2 regions of the Streptomyces sp. NBC_01237 genome follow, and region 2 is predicted to be linked to the other one. Evidence: riboswitches for the same ligand, from Rfam matches in the RefSeq annotation. Region 2 holds a riboswitch; the other holds the start of a gene.
The links. Region 2 has a riboswitch for cobalamin ahead of OG251_RS14220 (ABC transporter substrate-binding protein). Riboswitches for the same ligand answer to the same signal wherever they lie in the genome.
Positions count from the first base shown of each region.

Region 1: linked by a shared signal. The riboswitch ahead of OG251_RS05140 (CoA-acylating methylmalonate-semialdehyde dehydrogenase) and the one ahead of OG251_RS14220 (ABC transporter substrate-binding protein) in region 2 are both predicted to bind cobalamin.

Region 1 is NZ_CP108508.1:1,147,977-1,158,483, forward strand. It holds gene OG251_RS05095 (siderophore-interacting protein) at 1-688, opposite strand, end outside; gene OG251_RS05100 (phosphopantetheine-binding protein) at 685-924, opposite strand; gene OG251_RS05105 (hypothetical protein) at 1,156-1,392, opposite strand; gene OG251_RS05110 (hypothetical protein) at 1,782-2,336, shown strand; gene OG251_RS05115 (hypothetical protein) at 2,670-3,128, shown strand; gene OG251_RS05120 (enoyl-CoA hydratase) at 3,234-4,016, opposite strand; gene mmsB (3-hydroxyisobutyrate dehydrogenase) at 4,013-4,942, opposite strand; gene OG251_RS05130 (enoyl-CoA hydratase/isomerase family protein) at 4,939-6,006, opposite strand; gene OG251_RS05135 (acyl-CoA dehydrogenase family protein) at 6,003-7,151, opposite strand; gene OG251_RS05140 (CoA-acylating methylmalonate-semialdehyde dehydrogenase) at 7,157-8,656, opposite strand; cobalamin riboswitch at 8,881-9,065, opposite strand; gene tsaD (tRNA (adenosine(37)-N6)-threonylcarbamoyltransferase complex transferase subunit TsaD) at 9,329-10,399, opposite strand.
Region 2 is NZ_CP108508.1:3,220,451-3,230,957, forward strand. It holds gene OG251_RS14195 (PLP-dependent cysteine synthase family protein) at 1-782, opposite strand, end outside; gene OG251_RS14200 (MoaD/ThiS family protein) at 782-1,060, opposite strand; gene OG251_RS14205 (putative leader peptide) at 1,185-1,286, opposite strand; gene OG251_RS14210 (ABC transporter ATP-binding protein) at 1,331-2,143, opposite strand; gene OG251_RS14215 (FecCD family ABC transporter permease) at 2,140-3,183, opposite strand; gene OG251_RS14220 (ABC transporter substrate-binding protein) at 3,180-4,208, opposite strand; cobalamin riboswitch at 4,247-4,375, opposite strand; gene OG251_RS14225 (M67 family metallopeptidase) at 4,531-4,953, opposite strand; gene OG251_RS14230 (amino acid permease) at 5,035-6,465, opposite strand; gene OG251_RS14235 (DUF2017 domain-containing protein) at 6,805-7,389, opposite strand; gene clpS (ATP-dependent Clp protease adapter ClpS) at 7,458-7,766, opposite strand; gene OG251_RS14245 (nicotinate phosphoribosyltransferase) at 7,856-9,184, shown strand; gene OG251_RS14250 (isochorismatase family protein) at 9,379-9,975, shown strand; gene OG251_RS14255 (hypothetical protein) at 10,053-10,397, opposite strand.

The DNA.
Region 1 (10,507 bases), 2.1 Mb from region 2:
CGGTCACCGACATCACGGCCCCTGCCAGCGCGTCGCCGGTTCCGGCCGGCAGGCCGCCGCGGTGCAGCCAGTGCACCCGAACACCCTCGGGCGCGGACAGCTCGATCTCCTCCGCGGCATCGGCGACTTCGACGAACGCCCAGCCCTTCGCGGCCCTGGGCAGCTCCTCCAGCCGGCGCGCGATCGCGGGCAGGGCCGTGATGTCGCCCGCCAGCAGATAGTGGTCGTAGGCGTGCGGGACGATCAGCCCGCCGGGCGGTCCCGCGATGTGCATAACGGTGCCCGGGCGGGCCGCAAGCGCCCAGTCCGACGCGAGACCGCCCTCGTGCGGCGCGATATCGATATCGATCTCGCCCGCGACGGGGTCGTACCGGCGCACGGTGTACTCCCGCGAGACGAGCGCCGGGCGCGGCCAGCGCAGCATCGCCCCGTTCGGCTCGGGCAGCCGCAGCGAGCCGTCCGGATCCGGGAAGATCAGTTTCACGTGCTCGTCCGGCGCATGGGCCTCGAACCCCTCGGCGCCCGCCCCGCCCAGGGTCACCCGCAGCAGGCCGGAGCCGACCATGGCGGTCCGTACGACCTCGGTCTCCCGGATGCCGATCGGGTAGCCCACCTTCTCCGCGTGACGGCCCGCCCGCACCTCCGCGATCCGGTCCAGGTGCCGGTGCCGGTGATCGACGCGGCTCATGCGGCACCCCCCGTCAGCAGCGCCGTCCAGTGCGCCAGTTCGGGCTGCTCGGCCAGATCGGGAAACTCCAGCGTGGCCGCCCCCGCGGCGCGCCAGCGCTCGACCAGGATCATGATCCGCACCGAGTCCAGGCCGAGGTCGACCAGGTTCTCCTCGGGCGCGATGTCCGCGGGGTCGCAGTCGAGCAGCTCCGCGACGTCGGCGCGGACACGTTCGGGCGACAAGGTCTTGTTCATCGGTTCACTCCTGCGGGGATGGGCACCGGCCCGGCGGTCAGCAGGCCGGCGGTGATGGTGGGGACGACGCCACAGCACTGGGCGACGTGGGAGGTGGACGCCCGCCCGGCCATGGCGTGCGCGAGGGAGGTCGGCGAACAGGTCCCGCACGGCGGGGTGCCGGGCGCGGCCGGGAAGCGGGTGCAGCACGACGTCGGCGGTGCGCCCGGCCGGGAACCGCCCGGAAGGCGATCACCCGTGCACGGTCGTCCCCGTCCGTCCGACGCCCGGCCGAGGTGCCGGGGTGCCGTTCGGGCCGGGCCGGGGGACGTCGCAACGGATGCCGTCGCGGGCGGACTCCGGGCCGTGGGGGCGGGTTCGCGCGGTGGACACGGTGTACGCGACCGTGCCGTCGCAGGGCATCCCGGCGGTGGCGAGGGAGAAGGTGTCCGCGCCCTCCGCTCCGGCCTCGTCGACGTCGACGCTCAAGCCCCGGCCTCTCAGGTTCCAGGCCACCATGAACTCCCCCTCTCGCGCTCAACCCAGGCAAGGCTAACCTAACTCACGAGTGGGGGATACGGGAAAGCGGAATGGGCGTCGACCGACTCGCGCGAGGCGGCCCCACGTCGCATGACTGCCCGTCATATCGTCTCGCGGTCCCACCGATCACCCCCGTCCGTAGCGTCGGCGCACTCACTTGTGAGCCCGCCCGCACCGCCGGGACGGGCCTGTTCCAAGGCGGGGTGGCCCATACCCTGTCCCGGAGGAGTGCGCGGGTGCGATGCTGTGCACAAAACTTCGCGGGGCAGGGGGATGCCGTGGGTACGGTGGGTGCACGTGTGGTCGTCACACCGGACAATTCCCTCTATCGTCGACGGTTGGCGATGTACGGGGTGATCGGCGTTCCCGCACTCTGCTCCCTGGGGGCCATGACCATCGGCGAGTTCGGGGTGAGCTGGCTCCTGCCGTTCGTGGTGCTGATCCTCCTGCCGGTGGCGACCACTCTCGTGATGATGGCGTTACGCTCCTCGATGGCCCAGATCACGGTCATCGACGACGAACTCCGGATCGACAACTCCTTCGGAGTGAACCTCTACAGCGCTCCTCTGGAGTTCCTGACCGCGCTGCACCCGATCACGTTCGGCACCGGCCCCTTCGCCCCCACACCCGAACGCATGGTCATCGCCTCGCAGTCCACCCGGCCCTTCGTGCTCGACCTGCGGCTGTGGCGAGCGGCCGACGTGGAGCGGCTGTCGCGCCGGCTTCGGGACATACCCCTGATGGACGCGCAGACCTTCTCGCCCAAGGAGCTGAAGAGGCAGTACCCCCACGTGCGACTGCCGTGGTGGCACGCCCGCCCATGGGCCACGATCCTCCTGCTGACCGCGTCGACGGTCGCCTACTTCGCCCTCGTGGGCCTGCTGTTCATGTGACACCGGCCGCACATCCAGCCGTCGGCGGAAGCGCCGGCGGCACAGGATGAGCGCACCGGGCACACCCGGGCACCATCGCCCGACGAGACCGGCACGCCGCCCGGACCGAGCGGGGCGGAGCCGGGCCACAGGCCCCGCCGACGGCGGTCCGCGCGACACGCCACACCCTTGATTGACCGTAGCATGTCAAAAATCATGGCGATGTGTCTTGTTGCCTCAAGGCGACCGTGTCTCAATGGGGGACCCACCTTGCTGATGGCTCGTCAGGAAGTTGGTCGGCGCGGCACGCAGCCCCGGCGCGCCGGCAGTCCCCCCACATGAAGGGCAAACATCATGAGGCACGGTTTACGGCGGCTCGGTGTCTGTTCCGCCCTCGCCGCGGGCACGCTCGCTCTGGCCCCCACGGCCGGCGCGGTCGCCCCCACCACCGCCACCATCTCCTTCGACTGCGGCTCGTACGGCTCGGGCAGTGCGACGCTCACTGCCACCCAGAGCGGTACGGCCGCGACCATCAACGTCTCGACGTCCGCCATCACCGCCCCCATCAGTATCGGCGCGAACTCCGTCAAATCAACGCTCACGCTCAGCAACAAGGGCGCAGGCGCGGTGACCTTCACCGGTAACTCCAACCCGGCCATCCCGGCCGGAAGTCCCGTGTCGACGGGGCCGCTCGCCGGGACGGTCGCCCCGGGAGACAGCCTGGCGGCCACATCCCTCAAGGTTGTGGTCTTCGGCATCACCGCGACCTGCAACGCGACCTCCGCGCAGTCGCCCGGCCCGTTCGTGTTCTGACCGGTCCCGACCGGCCGACGTGCCGGATCGGTACAGCGGACCGGCATGTCGGTGCGGCCGGCCGTGCCACCCGTCCTCGGCGGGTGGCACGGCCGGCCTCTTGCGTCAGGAGTGGGTGAAACCGGGCTGTCGCTTGTCGACGAAGGCGGTCATGCCCTCCTTCTGGTCCGCGGTCGCGAACACGGCGTGGAAGAGCCGGCGTTCGAAGCGGACCCCTTCCGCGAGGGTCGTCTCGAAGGCGCGGGACACCGCTTCCTTCGCCATCATCGCGACGGGCAGGGACATCGCGGCGACGGTCCCGGCGACGGCGAGCGCCTCGCCGATGAGGTCGTCGGCGGGTACCACCCGTGAGACGAGACCGGCCCGCTCCGCCTCTGCGGCGTCCATGGTGCGGCCGGTCAGACACATCTCCATGGCCTTGGCCTTGCCCACCGCACGGGTCAGCCGCTGGGAGCCTCCGATACCGGGGATGACGCCCAGCTTGATCTCGGGCTGTCCGAACACGGCGGTGTCGGCGGCCAGCAGGATGTCGCACAGCATCGCCAGCTCGCATCCGCCGCCGAGCGCGTATCCGGAGACGGCCGCGACCGTCGGAGTCCGCAGCGCCCCGAGCCGGTCCCAGGCGGTGAACCAGTCGCTGAGGTACATGTCCATATAACTGTGGGGCCGCATCTCCTTGATGTCGGCTCCGGCCGCGAATGCCTCGGGCGATCCGGTGAGGACGATGCAGCCGACGCCGGGGTCCCGGTCCAGGTCCGCCGTCGCGGCGACGACCTCGTTCATCACCTGGACGTTGAGTGCGTTGAGGGCCTTGGGGCGGTCGAGCGTGAGAAGTGCCGTACGCCCCGTGCGTTCGACCCGGATCGTCCCGTAGGGCTCTGTGGTCATGCGCCGTCTCCTTCCCGGACCGTGTGCGGTGCCGACTTCTCCCTGATGGTTCCGACGATCCCGGAGAAGTCCCGGCCCGTCCCGGCCCCCTCGGCATAGGCCGCGTACACCTCTGCCGCCCTCGCGCCGAGTTCCGCGTGCACACCACCGGCCCTGGCGGCGTCGGCCGCGAGTCCCAGGTCCTTGGCCATCAGCTCGGCGGCGAAGCCGGGACGGTAGGCGCGGTTGGCCGGGCTGCCCGGGACGGGGCCCGGCACGGGGCAGTTGACGGTCAGGGCCCAGCACTGGCCGGACGCGGTGGAGGCCACGTCGAACAGGGCCTGGTGGGACAGGCCCAGGCTCTCGCCGAGGACGAACGCCTCGCTCACCGCGATCATCGAGATACCGAGGATCATGTTGTTGCAGATCTTCGCGGCCTGCCCGGCGCCGGGGCCGCCGCAGTGCACCGCCCGCTTCCCCATGATCGCCAGCAGTGGGTCCGCCTCGGCGAACTCGGCCTCGCCGCCGCCCGCCATGAAGGTGAGCGTGCCGGCCTCCGCGCCGACCACTCCCCCGGAGACCGGGGCGTCCAGCGCCCGCATCCCCGCCGCGACCGCGGTCCCGTGGGCGCTTCGCGCGTCGGCCACATCGATGGTCGAACAGTCGATGAACAGGGTGCCGGGCCGGGCGGCGGCCAACGCCCCCTCCTCCCGGTAGAGGCCCAGGACATGGCGTCCCGCGGGCAGCATGGTGATCACCACGTCCGCCGCAGCGGTTGCCTCCGTCGATGATCCGGCCGGTTCCACCCCGTTCGCCACGGCCGTGCCGCGCAGTTCGGGCATCAGGTCGTGGCCGATGACCCGGTGGCCGGCCCGGACGAGGTTGGCCGCCATCGGGCCGCCCATGTGGCCGAGGCCGATGAAGCCGATCGTGCGCCTGCTGTTCACCACGGCACCTCCTGTGCGGTTGCGGCCAGGTGGAGTCCGCCCCCGGCGGGCCGGGCGAAGTAGCGCGCCACGTCCGTTTCGGTGACCTCGGCCAGGGTGGCCGGTGTCCAGTGGGGGCTGCGGTCCTTGTCGATGACCTGCGCCCGGATCCCCTCCGCCAGGTCGTGCGAGGCGAGTGCGGCGCAGGAGATCCGGTACTCCTGTTCCAGAACACGCTCCAACGGGCCGAGTCCCCGTGCCCGGTGGAGCGCGGCGAGCGTGACCTTCAGCGCGGTGGGCGACCTGTCGGCCAGGGTGCCGGCGCTCTCCGCGGCGGCACGCGAGCCGTGGGCGCGCAGCCGGGCGAGGATCTCCTCGACGGTGGCGGCCCGGTAGCAGGCGTCGATCCAGGGCCGGTGACCGGCCAGTTCGCCGGGCGGCGCCTCCCGCACGTACGCGGGGAGCACATCGTGCACCGGCCGCGCGGCGAGGTCGGCGAGCAGCCGGGGCAGATCCTCGGAGGGGACGAAGTGGTCGGCGAGCCCGCACAGCAGCGCGTCACCCGCGCCGATCCGCGCACCCGTCAGCGCGAGGTGGGTACCGAGTTCGCCCGGTGCGAGGGCGAGCAGATAGGTGCCGCCCACGTCGGGGACGAAGCCGATGCCCGTCTCCGGCATCGCGATCCGGGAGCGTTCGGTGACGATGCGGACGCTGCCGTGCGCGGAGACCCCGACGCCGCCGCCCATCACGATTCCGTCCATCACGGCGACGTACGGCTTCGGGTAGCGGGCGATGCGGGCGTTGAGCCGGTACTCGTCCCGCCAGAAACCGGCCGAGGCCGTGTTCCCGGCGCGCACGTCCTCGTAGATGGAGCGGATGTCGCCGCCGGCGCACAGGCCGCGTGCGCCGGCACCGGTGATGATCACGGTCTCCACCGCCGGATCGTGCTCCCAGGCGGTCAGTGCCGCGTCGATGCGCCGCACCATGCTGTGGGTGAGGGCGTTGAGCGCCTTCGGCCGGTTGAGCGTGAGGTGGGCCGCGCGGCCCTCGGTACGGAGCAGTACGTGCTCCTCGGCGGCGGTCACCGGAACGCCTCCGTCAGTCCGCGGGCCACGATGACGCGCATGATCTCGTTGGTTCCTTCCAGGATCTGGTGGACACGGAGGTCGCGGACGATCTTCTCGATGCCGTACTCGTGCACGTATCCGTAGCCTCCATGGAGTTGGAGGGCGCGATCGGCGACGGAATAGCCGGTGTCGGTGGCGAAACGTTTGGCCATCGCGCACAACTGCGGGGACTGCGGGTCTCCGCGGTCCAGGGCCTCGGCGGCCTGGTGGACCAGGGCGCGGGCCGCGGCGAGTTCGGTCGCCATGTCGGCGAGGCGGAACTGCAGGGCCTGCTGGTCCAGCAGCCGGGCGCCGAACGCCTCCCGGCCCGCGAGATACGACAGGCTCCTGCCGAGGGCGCTGCGGGCGCCGCCCAGGGAGCAGGCGGCGATACCGAGCCGGCCGCCGTTCAGGCCGTTCATCGCGATGCGGAAGCCGTCGCCCGCACGGCCGAGCAGCCGGTCCGCGGACACCCGGACCCCGTCCAGGATCACCTGGCGGGTGGGCTGGGCGTTCCAGCCCATCTTCTTCTCGTTCGGCCCGAACGACAGGCCGGGATCGTCCCGGTCCACGACGAACGCGGAGATGCCGTCGGGGCCCGCTCCCCCGGTGCGGGCCATGACGACGTACACCTGGGAGGCGCCCGCCCCGGAGATGAACTGCTTGACGCCGGTGAGGAGGTAGCCGTCCGCGTCCCGCACCGCGCGGGTGCCGATCGCCCCGGCGTCCGATCCCGCGCCGGGTTCGGTGAGGCAGTAGCTGCCGAGGTCGTCCATGGCACACAGCCGGGGCAGCCACCGTGCGCGTTGCCCCTCGTCGCCATAGGTGTCGAGCATCCAGGCGACCATGTTGTGGATGGAGAGGTAGCCGGCGATGGACGGGCAGCCGGAGGCCAGGGCCTCGAAGACGAGGACACCGTCGGCGCGGGAGAGGCCGCTGCCTCCCGCGTCCTCCCGTACGTACACGCCGCCGAGCCCGAGCCCGGCCGCCTTGCGCAGCGTGTCGAGCGGAAAGTGCTTGTCCTGGTCCCACTGGACGGCATGAGGGGCCAGATGGTCCTGCGCGAAGTCCAGGGTGGTCTCGATCAGGGCCTGTTGGTCCTCGGTGAGCGAGGTCGTGGTCATGGCGCTCATCCCATGGTGGGGAGGGTGAAGCTCGCGCCTTCCCTGGCGCCCGAGGGCCAGCGCGAGGTGACGGTCTTGGTGCGGGTGTAGAAGCGGATGGCGTCCGGGCCGTGCTGATTCAGGTCGCCGAAGCCGGATCGCTTCCAGCCGCCGAAGGTGTGGTAGGCGACGGGGACCGGAATGGGGACGTTGACGCCGACCATGCCGGTGTTCACCCGGCGGGTGAAGTCGCGGGCGGTGTCCCCGTCCCTGGTGAAGATCGCGACCCCGTTCCCGTAGGGGTGCTCGCTGGGCAGGCGCAGGGCCTCCTCGTAGTCGGCGGCCCGTACGACGCACAGGACGGGTCCGAAGATCTCCTCCCGGTAGATCCGCATCCGCGAGGAGACCCGGTCGAAGAGGGAGGCCCCGGCGAAGAACCCGTTCTCATGGCCGGGGAGGGTGAAATCCCTTCCGTCGACGACGAGTTCGGCGCCCTCGGTGACGCCGATGTCCACATGGCGGCGGACCCGTTCGAGGGCGTCCCGGCTCACCAGGGGGCCGAAGTCGGCCTCCGGGTCGTCGGAGCGGCCGATGCGGAGCGTGGCGATGCGTTCCCTGAGCGCGGCGACGAGCCGGTCGGCGGTCTCCTCCCCGACGGGTACGGCCACGGAGATCGCCATGCAGCGCTCTCCCGCGGACCCGTATCCGGCGCCGACGAGCGCGTCGACGGCCTGGTCGAGGTCGGCGTCCGGCATCACGATCATGTGGTTCTTGGCGCCGCCGAAGCACTGGGCGCGCTTGCCGTGGGCTGCGGCGGTGGCATAGATGTGGGCGGCGACGGGAGTGGAGCCGACGAAGCCCAGCGCACCGACCCTGGGGTCCTTCAGGAGGGTGTCGACGGCTTCCTTGCCGCCGTTGACGACGTTGAGGACACCGGGCGGCAGACCGGCCTCCAGGAACAGCTCGGCCAGGCGCAGCGGCACGGACGGGTCCCGCTCCGACGGCTTGAGGACGAACGCGTTTCCGCACGCGAGAGCGGGTGCGGCCTTCCACAGCGGGATCATCGCGGGGAAGTTGAACGGTGTGATTCCCGCGACCACTCCGATCGGGGAACGCAGCGAGTGCACATCGATTCCGGTGCCCGCGTTGTCGGTGAACTCGCCCTTGAGCAGATGCGGGATTCCGGCGGCGAACTCGACGACCTCCAGCCCGCGTTGGATGTCGCCGTGTGCGTCGGCCACGGTCTTGCCGTGCTCGGCCGACAGCATCCGGGCCAGGGATTCGCGCTCCGCCTCGACGAGTTGGAGGAAGCGCAGCAGGACGCGGGCGCGCCGCTGCGGGTTCCACCGGCCCCATTCCTGCTGCGCGCCGGCCGCGTCGGTGATCGCGGCTCCGGTGTCGGCGTGGCCGGCGAGCGGTACGCGGGCCTGGACGGCGCCGGTGTTGGGGTCGTACACGTCGCCGAAGAGGCCGGACGTACCGGTGGTGTGCTTGCCGCCGATGAAGTGGGTGAGTTCACGGACCATGGATGCCTGCTCTCGTCAGGTGAGATCCGGGGATGGCACGGCGGGACGCCGTCGGGCGCACGGGTGGGCGCACCGCCGGGAAGGCCGTGGGACAGCGAACAGCGGGGCCGGGGGCCTCGGAGGTCTATGAGCGCGCGGTGGTTCGGGTGCGCTCCGCCGGATCACCAGGGTCGTGGGTATGCGTACGGACCGGTGCCATGCGTGTCTGCTCCATCCTCGTGGAAAACACGGAACATTCCGCGGCCGGTATCCTGACTCCCGGATCCCCGCGTGCCGCCCGCCTTCCCGGCAGACCTCGCCAGTGGCGTGTGGATGGCAGCACACTCCCCGGTCACAGTGGCGGGACCGTGCCGGATTCACACCGGCTTCCCTGCACCGCGGACCTTGTGCCACGAACATATAGTTGGACGTCCTAGTAAGTCCACCCCTCCTCACCCCGCGTCGCGACCGGCCTCCCGAACGGCCTTCCCGAGCAGCCGGCTTATGCCGTGACCGCGCGCCGGGCGCACCTCGGAACAAGGAGGGACCGGAGCGGCCGGAGGGACCGGAGCGACACAAGAGGGCGCGTGGCCCACGCGGTGGTGAACGGGCGACGTCCGCTCCTCCAGGCGCGCGGGACACCGGCGTGCGCGAGCGGTCACCCGCCTCGCGGAATCCTGACGCGGACAGCCCTCAGGCGGCCGTCGCCGCAGCCGCCCCGGGGGTCAGGGCCGCGTATTCCAGGGGCGCGGACGGATCGATCGACACATCGAGGGGGGCGGGCTCCGCTCCCGCTCGTACGAGGAGGTCGCCGACAGCCGCGATCATCGCGCCGTTGTCCGTACACAGGGTCATCGGAGGTACGCGCAGTCGCACGCCCGCGGCCGCGCACCGCTCCTCGGCGAGCGCGCGCACCCTTGAGTTCGCGGCCACACCACCGACCACGACGAGGGTCCCGACGCCGTGGTCCCGGCAGGCGGCCAGCGCCGTACGGGTCAGGACGTCCGCGATCGCCTCCTGGAGCGAGGCCGCGCCGTCGGCCACCGGCAGCTCACGGCCCCGGTGCCCCTCGGCCCAGCGCGCGGCGGCGGTCTTGAGACCGGAGAAGGAGAACGCGTACGGGTCCTCCGTCCGACCGGTCAGCGGGCGGGGGAAGGCCACCGCGCGCGGATCGCCTCCCCGGGCGGCGCGGTCGATGGCCGGGCCTCCCGGATACGGCAGACCGAAGACCCGGGCGACCTTGTCGAAGCACTCGCCGGCGGCGTCGTCCAGGGTGTCCCCCAGATGCGTGATCGGGTCGCGGGCCAGGTCCCGCACGAGCAGCAGGGAGGTGTGCCCGCCGGAGACGATCAGCACCACAGACGGGTCGGGCAGCGGGCCGTGCTCCAGCGTGTCCGCGGCGACATGCCCCGCCAGGTGGTGCACCCCGTACAACGGGGCGTCGATCGCGTAGGCCAGGGCCTTCGCGCCCGCGAGGCCGACCTGGAGCGCACCGGAGAGGCCCGGTCCCGTGGTGACGGCCACCGCGTCGATGCCGGACAGCCGCAGACCCGCCTGGTCGAGGGCCTGCCCGACGACGGGGGTGAAGGCGTGCAGATGCGCCCGTGCGGCGATCTCCGGTACCACGCCGCCGAACCTGGCGTGCTCGTCCATGCTGGACGCCACCGCGTGAGCGAGCAGACGTCCCCGGGAGACGATCCCCGCGCCCGTCTCGTCGCACGACGACTCGATCCCCAGCACAATGCGCCCCGCTGCCACCGGCATCTCCTCCACCCAGGCTTTTCGCACACCCAGTGTAGTTGCAACAGATGTGCAATAAGGCGTCGGGCCGGAACGGTTCCGCGAGGGGCCGACGATGCGTGGAGAGCGGGG
Region 2 (10,507 bases):
GCGGCGCCGGTGGAGACACCCGCGAAGATGCCCTCCTGCTGGAGGAGTTCCCGGGTGCGGGTGACCGCGTCGGCCGAGCCGACCGAGAAGCGGGTGGTCAGCACCGAGGAGTCGTACAGCTCGGGGACGAAGCCCTCGTCGAGGTTGCGGAGGCCGTAGACGACATCGTCGTACCGGGGCTCGGCGGCGACGATCGCGACGTCCGGCTTGTGTTCGCGCAGATAGCGGCCGACGCCCATCAGGGTGCCGGTGGTGCCGAGGCCCGCGACGAAGTGGGTGATGGACGGGAGGTCGGTGAGGATCTCCGGGCCGGTGGTGGCGTAGTGGGCGCCCGCGTTGTCCGGGTTGCCGTACTGGTAGAGCATGACCCAGTCGGGGTGCTCGGCCGACAGTTCCTTGGCGACGCGGACGGCGGTGTTGGAGCCGCCCGCGGCCGGGGAGGAGACGATCTCGGCGCCCCACATGGCGAGCAGGTCACGCCGCTCCTGCGAGGTGTTCTCCGGCATGACGCACACGATGCGGTAGCCCTTGAGCTTGGCCGCCATGGCGAGCGAGATGCCGGTGTTGCCGCTGGTCGGTTCGAGGATCGTGCAACCGGGTGTCAGACGGCCGTCCTTCTCCGCCTGTTCGACCATGTGGAGCGCGGGGCGGTCCTTGATCGAACCGGTGGGGTTGCGGTCCTCCAGCTTGGCCCAGATACGGACGTCGTCGGACGGCGACAGCCGGGGCAGACGCACCAGAGGTGTGTTGCCCACGGCCGCCAGCGGGGAGTCGTACCGCATCAGCGCATGCCACCGGCGACGGCCGGGAGGATGGTGACGTTGTCGCCGTCGCTGAGCTTGGTGCCGATGCCGTCGAGGAACCGGACGTCCTCGTCGTTGAGGTAGACGTTCACGAAGCGACGGAGCTCGCCGCCGTCGACGATGCGCTCACGGATGCCGTTGTGGCGGCTCTCCAGGTCGACGAGGAGGTCTGCGAGGGTCTCCCCGCTGCCTTCGACCGCCTTGGCGCCGTCGGTGTAGGTGCGGAGGATGGTGGGGATGCGGACCTCGATGGCCATGGCGTGGGCTCCTGTCGAATGCGGAGAGGTGGCGTGGGGCGCGCGTTTCTGCCCCCGCGCAGGGGGTGGGGCGTGTGGGTGGCGCTCGGACCGCGGCTCAGGCCGTGCGGCTCACGGGCAGGCTTCAGCCGGGACAGATCGCGCTGGACAGCCTGCACAGGTCGACGTGCAGCCGCGCGACGAGCAGCGCGCCCGGCGTCTTGATGCTCACGTCATGGGGAACCATGCGGTCATCGTATCGATTCCCGGCCGGGAATCCCGAGTGTGATCTCACATGGTGGAAGACAAGCGTTCACCATGCGGAACGACGGGGGTGCCCGGGAGATAGACGACCGTCGGGGCGCCCGTCGTGGGGTGGGTGGTGACCTCGGCCGTCACTCCGTACACCTCGGCCAGCAGCTCGGGTGTGAGGACCTCGGCCGGGGTGCCCGAGGCGACGACCCGGCCGGTCCGGAGCACATAGAGCCGGTCGCAGTAGTACGCGGCGAGGTTGAGGTCGTGCAGGGCGAGGAGGTTCGTCGTGCCGAGTTCGCGGACCAGGGACAGGATCTCCAGCTGGTAGCGGATGTCCAGGTGGTTGGTGGGCTCGTCCAGGACGATGAGCGACGGCTCCTGGACGAGGGTCCGGGCGACCAGTGCGCGCTGGCGTTCGCCGCCGGAGAGGGAGGCGAAGGCGCGGGGTGCGAGGCCGGCGATCCCGACCCGGTCGAGGGCCCGGGTGACCAGCTCGGCGTCGGCGGCGGTATCCGCTTCCCAGAACCGTTTGTGCGGAGCCCGGCCCATGGCCACGACCTGGGAGACGGTCAGCTCGAAACCGGCCTGGCCGTCCTGGGGGACGGTGGCGATGCGGCGGGCGCGGGCCTTGACGGGGAGGGTGGCGAGGTCGTCGCCGTCCAGCAGCACCCGGCCGTGGGTGGGGCGCAGGGTTCCGTACACGCAGCGCAGGAGGGTCGTCTTGCCGCTGCCGTTCGGGCCGACGAGGCCGACCGTCTCACCGTCGGCGGCGGTCAGGTCGACGGCGTCGACCAGGTGACGGCCGCCGCCGGTCCCGTACGAGAGGCCCTCGGTGCGCAGGGTGGTCATGCGGGGGCTCCTTCGGGGCGGCGGCGGAGCATCCAGAGGAAGAACGGGCCGCCGGTCAGGGCGGTGAGGACGCCGACCGGGATGTCCTGGGGCGCGGCGACCGTGCGGGCCGCCAGGTCGGCCAGGACCAGGAAGAGCGCGCCGCCGAGCGCGGCCACCGGGAGCAGGGCGCGGTGTCCGGCGCCGACGGCCATCCGGGCCATGTGCGGGACCATCAGGCCGACGAAGCCGATCGCTCCGCTGTACGCGACGAGGGCGCCGGTGAGCAGCGAGGCGAGGACGAAGACCCCGGCCCGGAAGCGTGCCGTGTCGAGGCCGAGGACGGTGGCGCCCTCCTCGCCGACGAGCAGCAGGTCGAGCGGGCGGGCGAGGGTGAGGAGCAGGGCCGTACCGGCGACGAGGACGGCCGACGGCAGCGCGAGCATGTCCCAGCGGGCGGCGCCGAGACCGCCGAGGGTCCAGTAGAGGACTTCCTGGAGGTGGTCGGCGCGGGCCGAGGTGACCAGGATGAGGCTGGTGAGGGCGGACAGGATGTAGGAGACGGCGACTCCGGCGAGGACGAGCCGGTTGGTGGTGAGGCCGGATCCGCCGCGGGCCAGCGTGTAGACGAGCAGCAGTGAGGCGAGTGCGCCCACGAAGGCGGCGGCGGGGATGGTGACGGTGGTGGCGATGCCCGCGCCGACGCCGAGGACGATCACGAGGACCGCTCCGGTGGAGGCGCCGGAGGAGACGCCGAGGAGGAACGGGTCGGCGAGCGGGTTGCGTACGAGCGCCTGGAGGACGGTGCCGATCACGGCGAGTCCGGCGCCGACGATGATGCCGAGCAGGACCCGGGGCAGCCGGACGTCGAGGACGATCGTGCGGAACGGGCCCGGTCCGGCCCGCCCGGTCAGGATGTCCAGGACCTGGCCGGGCGGGATGCGGACGGAGCCGAGGGCGAGCGCGGCGAGTACGGCTGCGCAGAGGACGACGGCGAGGACGCCGGTGACCAGGGTGTAGCGCAGCAGCCGCCGCGGGGCGGCGGGGGTGCGGCAGCTCACGGCGCGGTGGTCGCCTCGCCGGGCGTGCCTTCGGGTATCTCCGGGTGCAGCTGGGCGGCGAGCTTGCCGACCGCGGCGGGGGCGCGGACGCCGAGGACCGCGTCGGAGAGCGGGAGGACGGCGAACCGCTTGTTCTTGATCGCGGGGACGTCGGCGAGCGCCGGGTCGTCCAGGAGGCGCTTCTTCTTCTGGGCGACGGTGGTGGCGCCGTAGTCGTAGATGACGATGACGTCGGGCTTGCGGGCGACGACGTTCTCCCAGGAGGCGTCGCCGAATGCCTTGTCGAGGTCGGCGAAGACGTTGCGGCCGCCGGCCCGGGTGATCAGCTCGTTGCCGATGCCCTTGCCGCCCGCGGTGAAGGCCGTCTTGTCGCCGCTGTCGTAGACGAAGACGGAGACCGGCTCCACGGACGTGAGCTTCTTCGCCGTGGCGGCGTTGGTGGCCTTGGCCTCGTCGATCCAGGTTTCGGCGCGGCGGCTGACGCCGAAGGTGTGGCCGACCTCGCGGACCTCCTCGTAGAGGGCGTCCATCGCGGTGTCGCCCTTGGAGCAGTACTCCGTGTTGAGCCGGGTGTCGATGCCGGACTTCTTGAGCGCCTCGCGGCTGCGGCCGTCGCCCGCGGCGAACGCGGTGGCGTATCCGCCGTAGACGAAGTCGGGGTCGGCGGCGAGGAGCTGCTCGTACGAGGGGTACTCCTTGGCCAGGACGGGGACGGCCTCGTACTGGCTCTCGTACGTGGGCAGGACCTTGTCGTCGAGGTAGGCGGTGCCGACCAGGGACTTGGCGAGGCCCAGTTCCAGCATCACTTCGGTGACGTGCTGGTTCATGGTGACGGCGCGCTTCGGCGGTGCCTTGTACGTCGTGGTGACACCGCAGTTGGTGACGGTGTACGGGAAGCCCGCGGACGACGCGGCTCCCTTGGCCGGGTCCTTGGAGCCGTTGTCGGCGTCCGTGGCGGAGCAGGCGGTGAGGGCGAGCGGGAGCAGCACGGCGGCGGCTGTGAGCGCGGGGGTGCGCCGGAACATGGCGGGGCCTCTCCGGGGGATTTCCGCGTCCCCTGGTCGGTGCGAGAAGGCGGCAGGCCAGTTCCTGACTGCCGAGCCCCGGTCCTCGTGGACGGGGGTTCGGTCACAGTGGCGGGACCGTGCCGGACTCTCACCGGCTTCCTGGGTCCTGCCGCCTCGTTGGGTCTGGGTGCAGTGTGCCAGACGCGGTCGCGGCCCCGGTAAGGCGACCCTCAGTAGGGTCAGCGAGTCACGGGGTCATCGGGTCGCGGGTGTCGGCGACTGGCGGGCGCCGGCAGGGTGCGGGCGCCGGCAGGGTGCGGGCGCCGGTAGGCCGTGGGCGTCAGTAGGCCTCGACGACCTTGACGTCCTCCTCCGTGATCTCGCCGTCCACGATGCGGTACGAGCGGAACTGGAACGGGCCCGCCTCGTCGGTGTCCGCGGTGGAGACGAGGACGTAGTGGGCGCCGGGTTCGTTGGCGTACGTGACGTCGGTGCGGGAGGGGTACGCCTCGGTCGCCGTGTGCGAGTGGTAGACGATCACGGGCTCCTCGTCGCGGTCGTCCATCTCGCGGTAGAGCTTGAGGAGGTCCGCCGAGTCGAACTCGTAGAACGTGGGCGAGCGGGCGGCGTTGAGCATGGGGATGAACCGTTCGGCGCGTCCCGTTCCGGCCGGTCCCGCGACGACTCCGCACGCCTCGTCGGGGTGGTCGGCGCGGGAGTGGGCGACGATCTGGTCGAACAGCGCCTGGGTGATGGTCAGCATGGCGTCCAGGATAAGCAGCGGGCCCGTCCGTACCGAGGAGTGGTACGGACGGGCCCGCATACTGGACGCCCGGGCGGCAGGTCACTTCTTGGTGAAGGCCGTGTTCTCCGGGTTGCGGGCCTTGAGCATCAGGTAGGAGACGCCGAGGATCAGGGCCCAGACCGGTGCGCAGTACAGCGAGATGCGGGCTTCCTTGTCGATGGCCATCATCACGATGACCATGCCGATGAAGGCGAGCGCGAACACGCTGGTGTACGGGGATCCGGGGGCCCTGAACGTGGACTGCGGGAGCACACCCCGGTCGGCCAGGAAGCGGAAGCGGAGCTGGCTGAACAGGATCATGATCCAGGCCCACATGCCGGAGATGGTCGCGAAGGAGACGACGTAGTTGAACGCCTGCCCCGGCCACTGGTAGTTGATCCACACGCCGACGAGCATCAGCGCGGCCGAGAAGGTGGTGCCGATGAACGGCAGGCCGTTCTTCGTGAGCTTGGTGAAGGCCCGCGGGCCCTGCCCGTTGAGGGCGAGGTCACGCAGCATGCGGCCGGTGGAGTACATGCCGGAGTTGCAGGAGGAGAGCGCCGCGGTCAGGACGACGAAGTTGACGATGGCCGCCCCGACACTGAGACCCATCTCCTCGAACGCCTTCACGAACGGCGAGACGCCGGGCTTGAACGTGCTCCACGGCACCACCGACAGGATCATGATCAGCGCGCCGACGTAGAAGACGGCGATGCGCCAGGGCACGGTGTTGATCGCCTTGGGCAGGACGGTCCTGGGGTCCTTGGACTCGCCCGCGGTCACGCCGACGAGTTCGACGGCCAGGAAGGCGAACATCACGATCTGGAGGGTCATCAGCGTGCCGGTGATGCCCTGGGGAAAGAAGCCGCCGTCGTTCCAGAGATTGGCGACGGTCGCGGTGTCGGCGGCGTCGGAGAAGCCGATCGTGAGGACTCCGGCGCAGATGAGGATCATGCCGATGATCGCGGTGACCTTGACCATCGAGAACCAGAACTCCAGCTCACCGAAGAGCTTCACGGAGATCAGGTTGGCGCCGTACAGAATAATCGTGAAGACCAGTGCGGACAGCCACTGCGGAATGTTCCACCAGTACGTCATATAGGTGGCGGCGGCGGTGACTTCGGTGATTCCGGTGACGACCCAGAAGAGCCAGTACGTCCAGCCTGTGACGAATCCGAAGAACGGCCCGAGGAATTCACGGGCGTACTCCGAGAAGGAGCCGGACACCGGTCGGTACATGAGGAGTTCGCCGAGGGCCCGCATGATGAAGAAGATGACCAGGCCCGCGATCGCATAGGCCAGGATGAGACTGGGACCGGCCCGGTCGATGGCCTTGCCCGCACCGAGGAAGAGCCCGGTCCCGATGGCGCCGCCGATGGCGATCATCTGGATCTGGCGGGCGCCCAGACCGCGCTGGTATCCCTCGCCGCTGTTTCCGGCACCTTCGGCCTCCTGGCCGGCGTGCCCCTTGTCGACCTCAGCCGATGTCATGGTGATGCGCCTTTCTCCATGCCGATCCGCGCCTTCGCAGACTGCGGATCAGGTCCTGATCCCCCCGGATATGGATGGAGTGCCGTCGGCGTTCGGCCGACTTGTAGCGCCCCCGGGAACAGGGGTGGCGTCCCCGGGTGGTCGTGAAGATTTATCACGGGCCCCCGGGCGATCCACCGGACATTCTGTGGCGCACACCACAGGAAAAAGCGGACAAGAGTTTCCAGCCGCTGCAAAAAAGGCCGTTCAGGTGACGGGATCGTTATCCGGATTTGAGCGTCCGCTGAGCGAAGCTCCGTATCCCGCCCAAGGCCGGACCGCCGGGGAGAACGACGTCCCTCAGGGCATCAGCGTCTCGACGAGCGTCTCCTGGAGCGCGCCCAGCCAGAGGTAGGCCATCACCATCGGCTTGCGCGGATCGCTGTCGGGGAGGCGGTAGAGCGAGCCCTCCTGACCCTCGTCCTCGTCGGACACCTCCAGACGGGTGCCGATGGTGAGCCGCAGGTCGTTGAGGGCGCCGAGCCAGTTGCGGCACTCCTCGGCGGTGAGCGCGAGGACGGCGCCGCCGTCCCCGGAGGGCGTCAGCGCGTCCAGGGTCCGCACGACGGCGAGGGCGTCCTCGCGCTTGCGGGTGCGCAGGTCGTTCTCGGTGAAGCGGCGGAATTCGGCGGACGCCTCGCGCAGCTCCTTGTCCTCGTCCCCGTACGCCTCGGGGAAGAGCCGGGCCAGGGCGGGGTCGGCGGGCGGTTCGCTCGGGCCCTCGGCGAAGAGGGCGGCGAGCGGGTCCTCACCCTCGGCGGGCTCGGCGCCCGGACCGATCAGTTCCAGCAGCTGGACGGCGAGGGAGCGCAGGATGGAGATCTCGACCTCGTCGAGCGCGACGGCCGCGCCGCCGCCGGGGGTGGCCTCGAAGTGGCCGGCCATGGATTCTCCGATGGTGGGTCGGGCGGGGCAGGGGCGGTACGGGAGCGTGGTGGACGCGGGGCGCGGGGCTAGTTGCGGTCCTGGGTCAGGGTGGCCCAGAGGCCGTAGCCGTGCATGGCCTGGACATCGCGCTCCATCTCCTCGCGGCTCCCGCTGGAGACGACGGCGCGGCCCTTCTGGTGCACGTCGAGCATGAGCTTGCGGGCCTTGTCCTTCGGATAACCGAAGTACGCCTGGAAGACATAGGCCACATAGCTCATGAGGTTCACCGGGTCGTTGTGCACCAGCGTCACCCAGGGGACGTCCGGCTCGGGGACCGCGAAGGTCTCTTCGGCCGACTCTGGACGTTCGATCTCTACGGGGGCAGCAACGCTCACCTACCCCATGCTGCCACCCGGAGGGGGTCGGCGCACAAACGGACCCCACATCTCGTCACTCTGACGAAATAGGGGGTAGCATCCCAGCCATGAACTCAGCGGACCTTGGGCGACGGGTCGGTGTGCCGTCGACCGCACTCTTCACCGACCAGTACGAGCTGACCATGGTGCAGGCCGCCCTGAAGGCCGGCACCGCGGACCGGCGCTCCGTTTTCGAGGCCTTCACGCGGCGGCTGCCGGAGGGGCGGCGCTACGGCGTCGTCGCGGGCACCGGCCGGGTGCTCGACGCGGTGGAGAACTTCCACTTCGACGACGAGATGATCGGCTTCCTGCGCCAGCAGAACATCGTCGACGAGCCGACACTCGAATGGCTGGCCGGCTACCGCTTCAGCGGCGACATCTGGGGCTACCCGGAGGGCGAGGTGTACTTCCCCGGCTCGCCGATCCTGCGGGTGGAGGGCTCCTTCGCCGAGTGCGTGCTGCTGGAGACGGTGATCCTGTCGATCCTCAACCACGACTCGGCGATCGCCGCGGCGGCGTCCCGGATGTCGGCCGCCGCGGGTGGCCGCGGGCTGATCGAGATGGGGGCCCGCCGTACGCACGAGCTGTCGGCCGTCGCCTCGGCGCGCGCCGCGTACGTGGGCGGCTTCGACACCACCTCGGACCTGGCCGCGGGCTTCCGCTACGGCATCCCGACCGTGGGGACGAGCGCGCACGCCTTCACCCTGCTCCACGACAGCGAGCGCGACGCGTTCCAGGCGCAGGTGGACTCGCTGGGCCGGAGCACGACGCTGCTGGTCGACACGTACGACGTGACCGAGGCGGTCCGTACGGCGGTCGAGGTCGCCGGGCCCGAGCTCGGAGCGGTACGGATCGACTCCGGCGACCTGCTGCTGGTCGCGCACCGGGTGCGGCAGCAGCTGGACGAGCTGGGCGCCACCGGGACGAAGATCGTGGTGACCTCGGACCTGGACGAGTACGCCATCGCCTCGCTGGCCGCGGCGCCGGTCGACGCCTACGGGGTGGGCACGCAGCTGGTCACCGGGAGCGGGCAGCCGACCTGCTCCATGGTCTACAAGCTGGTCGCCCGCGCCGGGTCCGCCGATCCCGCGGAGACGATGCGGCCGGTCGCGAAGAAGTCGCTCGGCGCGAAGTCGTCGGTGGGCGGACGCAAGTGGGCCGCGCGCCGGCTCGACGGGCACGGCGTGGCCGAGGCGGAGGTGGTCGGGACCGGCCCCGTGCCCGAGGAGCTGGCCGGACGGCAGCTGCTGGTGGAGCTGGTGCGGGGCGGCGAGGTCGTCGCCCGCGAACCGCTGGAGGCGGCCCGGGAGCGGCACGTCACGGCGCTCAAGGGGCTGCCGATGTCGGCGATCCAGCTGTCACGCGGCGAGCCGGTGCTTCCGACCGAATACGTGTGAGGGGACAGGGTCGGGGCAGTGGCGACATACGGCAGGGACGTCCGGCGCGACCGGGAATGCCCGCGATCGCCGGGTGGGCTTGATTGTGCGGGCCAAATCTCTACGCTCGGTGGCGTCCCGCTCCCTGACATCCCCGTGAACCCCGTACGCTCACCGCCGAAGCGCCGCCTCTCCCCCACCTAAGGACACCCGCCATGCACCGCGCCTTGATCGTCGTGGACGTTCAGAACGACTTCTGCGAGGGCGGCAGCCTCGCGGTGGCGGGCGGCGCCGATGTCGCCGCCGCCATCACCGACCTGATCGGCGAGGCCCAGGCCGGCTACCGCCATGTGGTGGCCACCCGTGACCACCATGTCGACCCGGGTGACCACTTCTCCTCGCAGCCCGACTTCGAGCACTCCTGGCCGGTGCACTGCGTGGCCGGTACGGAGGGGGTGGGCTTCCACCCCAACTTCGCCCCCGCCGTCGCCTCGGGCGCCATCGACGCCGTCTTCGACAAGGGGGCGTACGCCGCGGCGTACAGCGGCTTCGAGGGGCTCGACGAGAACGGGGTCGGGCTCGCCCAGTGGCTGCGCGACCGCTCCGTCACCGAGGTCGACGTGGTCGGCATCGCGACCGACCACTGCGTCCGGGCCACGGCCCTGGACGCCGCCCGTGAGGGCTTCGCCACGCACGTCCTGCTGGAGCTGACCGCCGGGGTCGCCGGGGCGACCACGGAGCGGGCGCTGGAGGAGCTCCGTACCGCGGGCGTGGAGCTCTCCGGCAAGCCGGTCGTCGCCGGTACCCCGTAGGGCGCCTCCGACCCGTCCGCCGGGCGCTCGGCGCTTCACCCGGTGCCCGCGGGACGGGGCTACGCGCGTGGACGGGGCTACGCGGCGGGGCGGGCCGGGCCGGCGTATCCGGTGGGCCCCAGCAGGGCCCGGATGGGGTGCCAGAGCTCCTGTCCGGTCTGGGGCGCCGCCCGCCACAGCAGGCCGTCCGGGTGGTGCAGCACCGCCGTGATCTCGTCCGGCGTGGGCGGCTGGGCATTGCCGCGGAGATAGACCGCGCGCAGCCCCAGGTTGCGCAGCCGGGTCAGGGCGCGCGCCCGGTTGGCGGCGTGCACGAGCACCCGTACCGGGGCTCCGGGCCCGGCTCCGTCCGCCGGGCGCGTCAGGGTGAGTGCCACCACCACCGTGCCGTTGGGCAACCTGCAAAAACCTCCGCCGGCCATGCTCCGCGCTCCCCCATGAGACGTCGTGTCAATAAGGATATGAACAAGACGCACCTAAACACGATCGGCCGCCGCCCGCTAGAGGGCGACGGCCGATCATGTTTTGACCT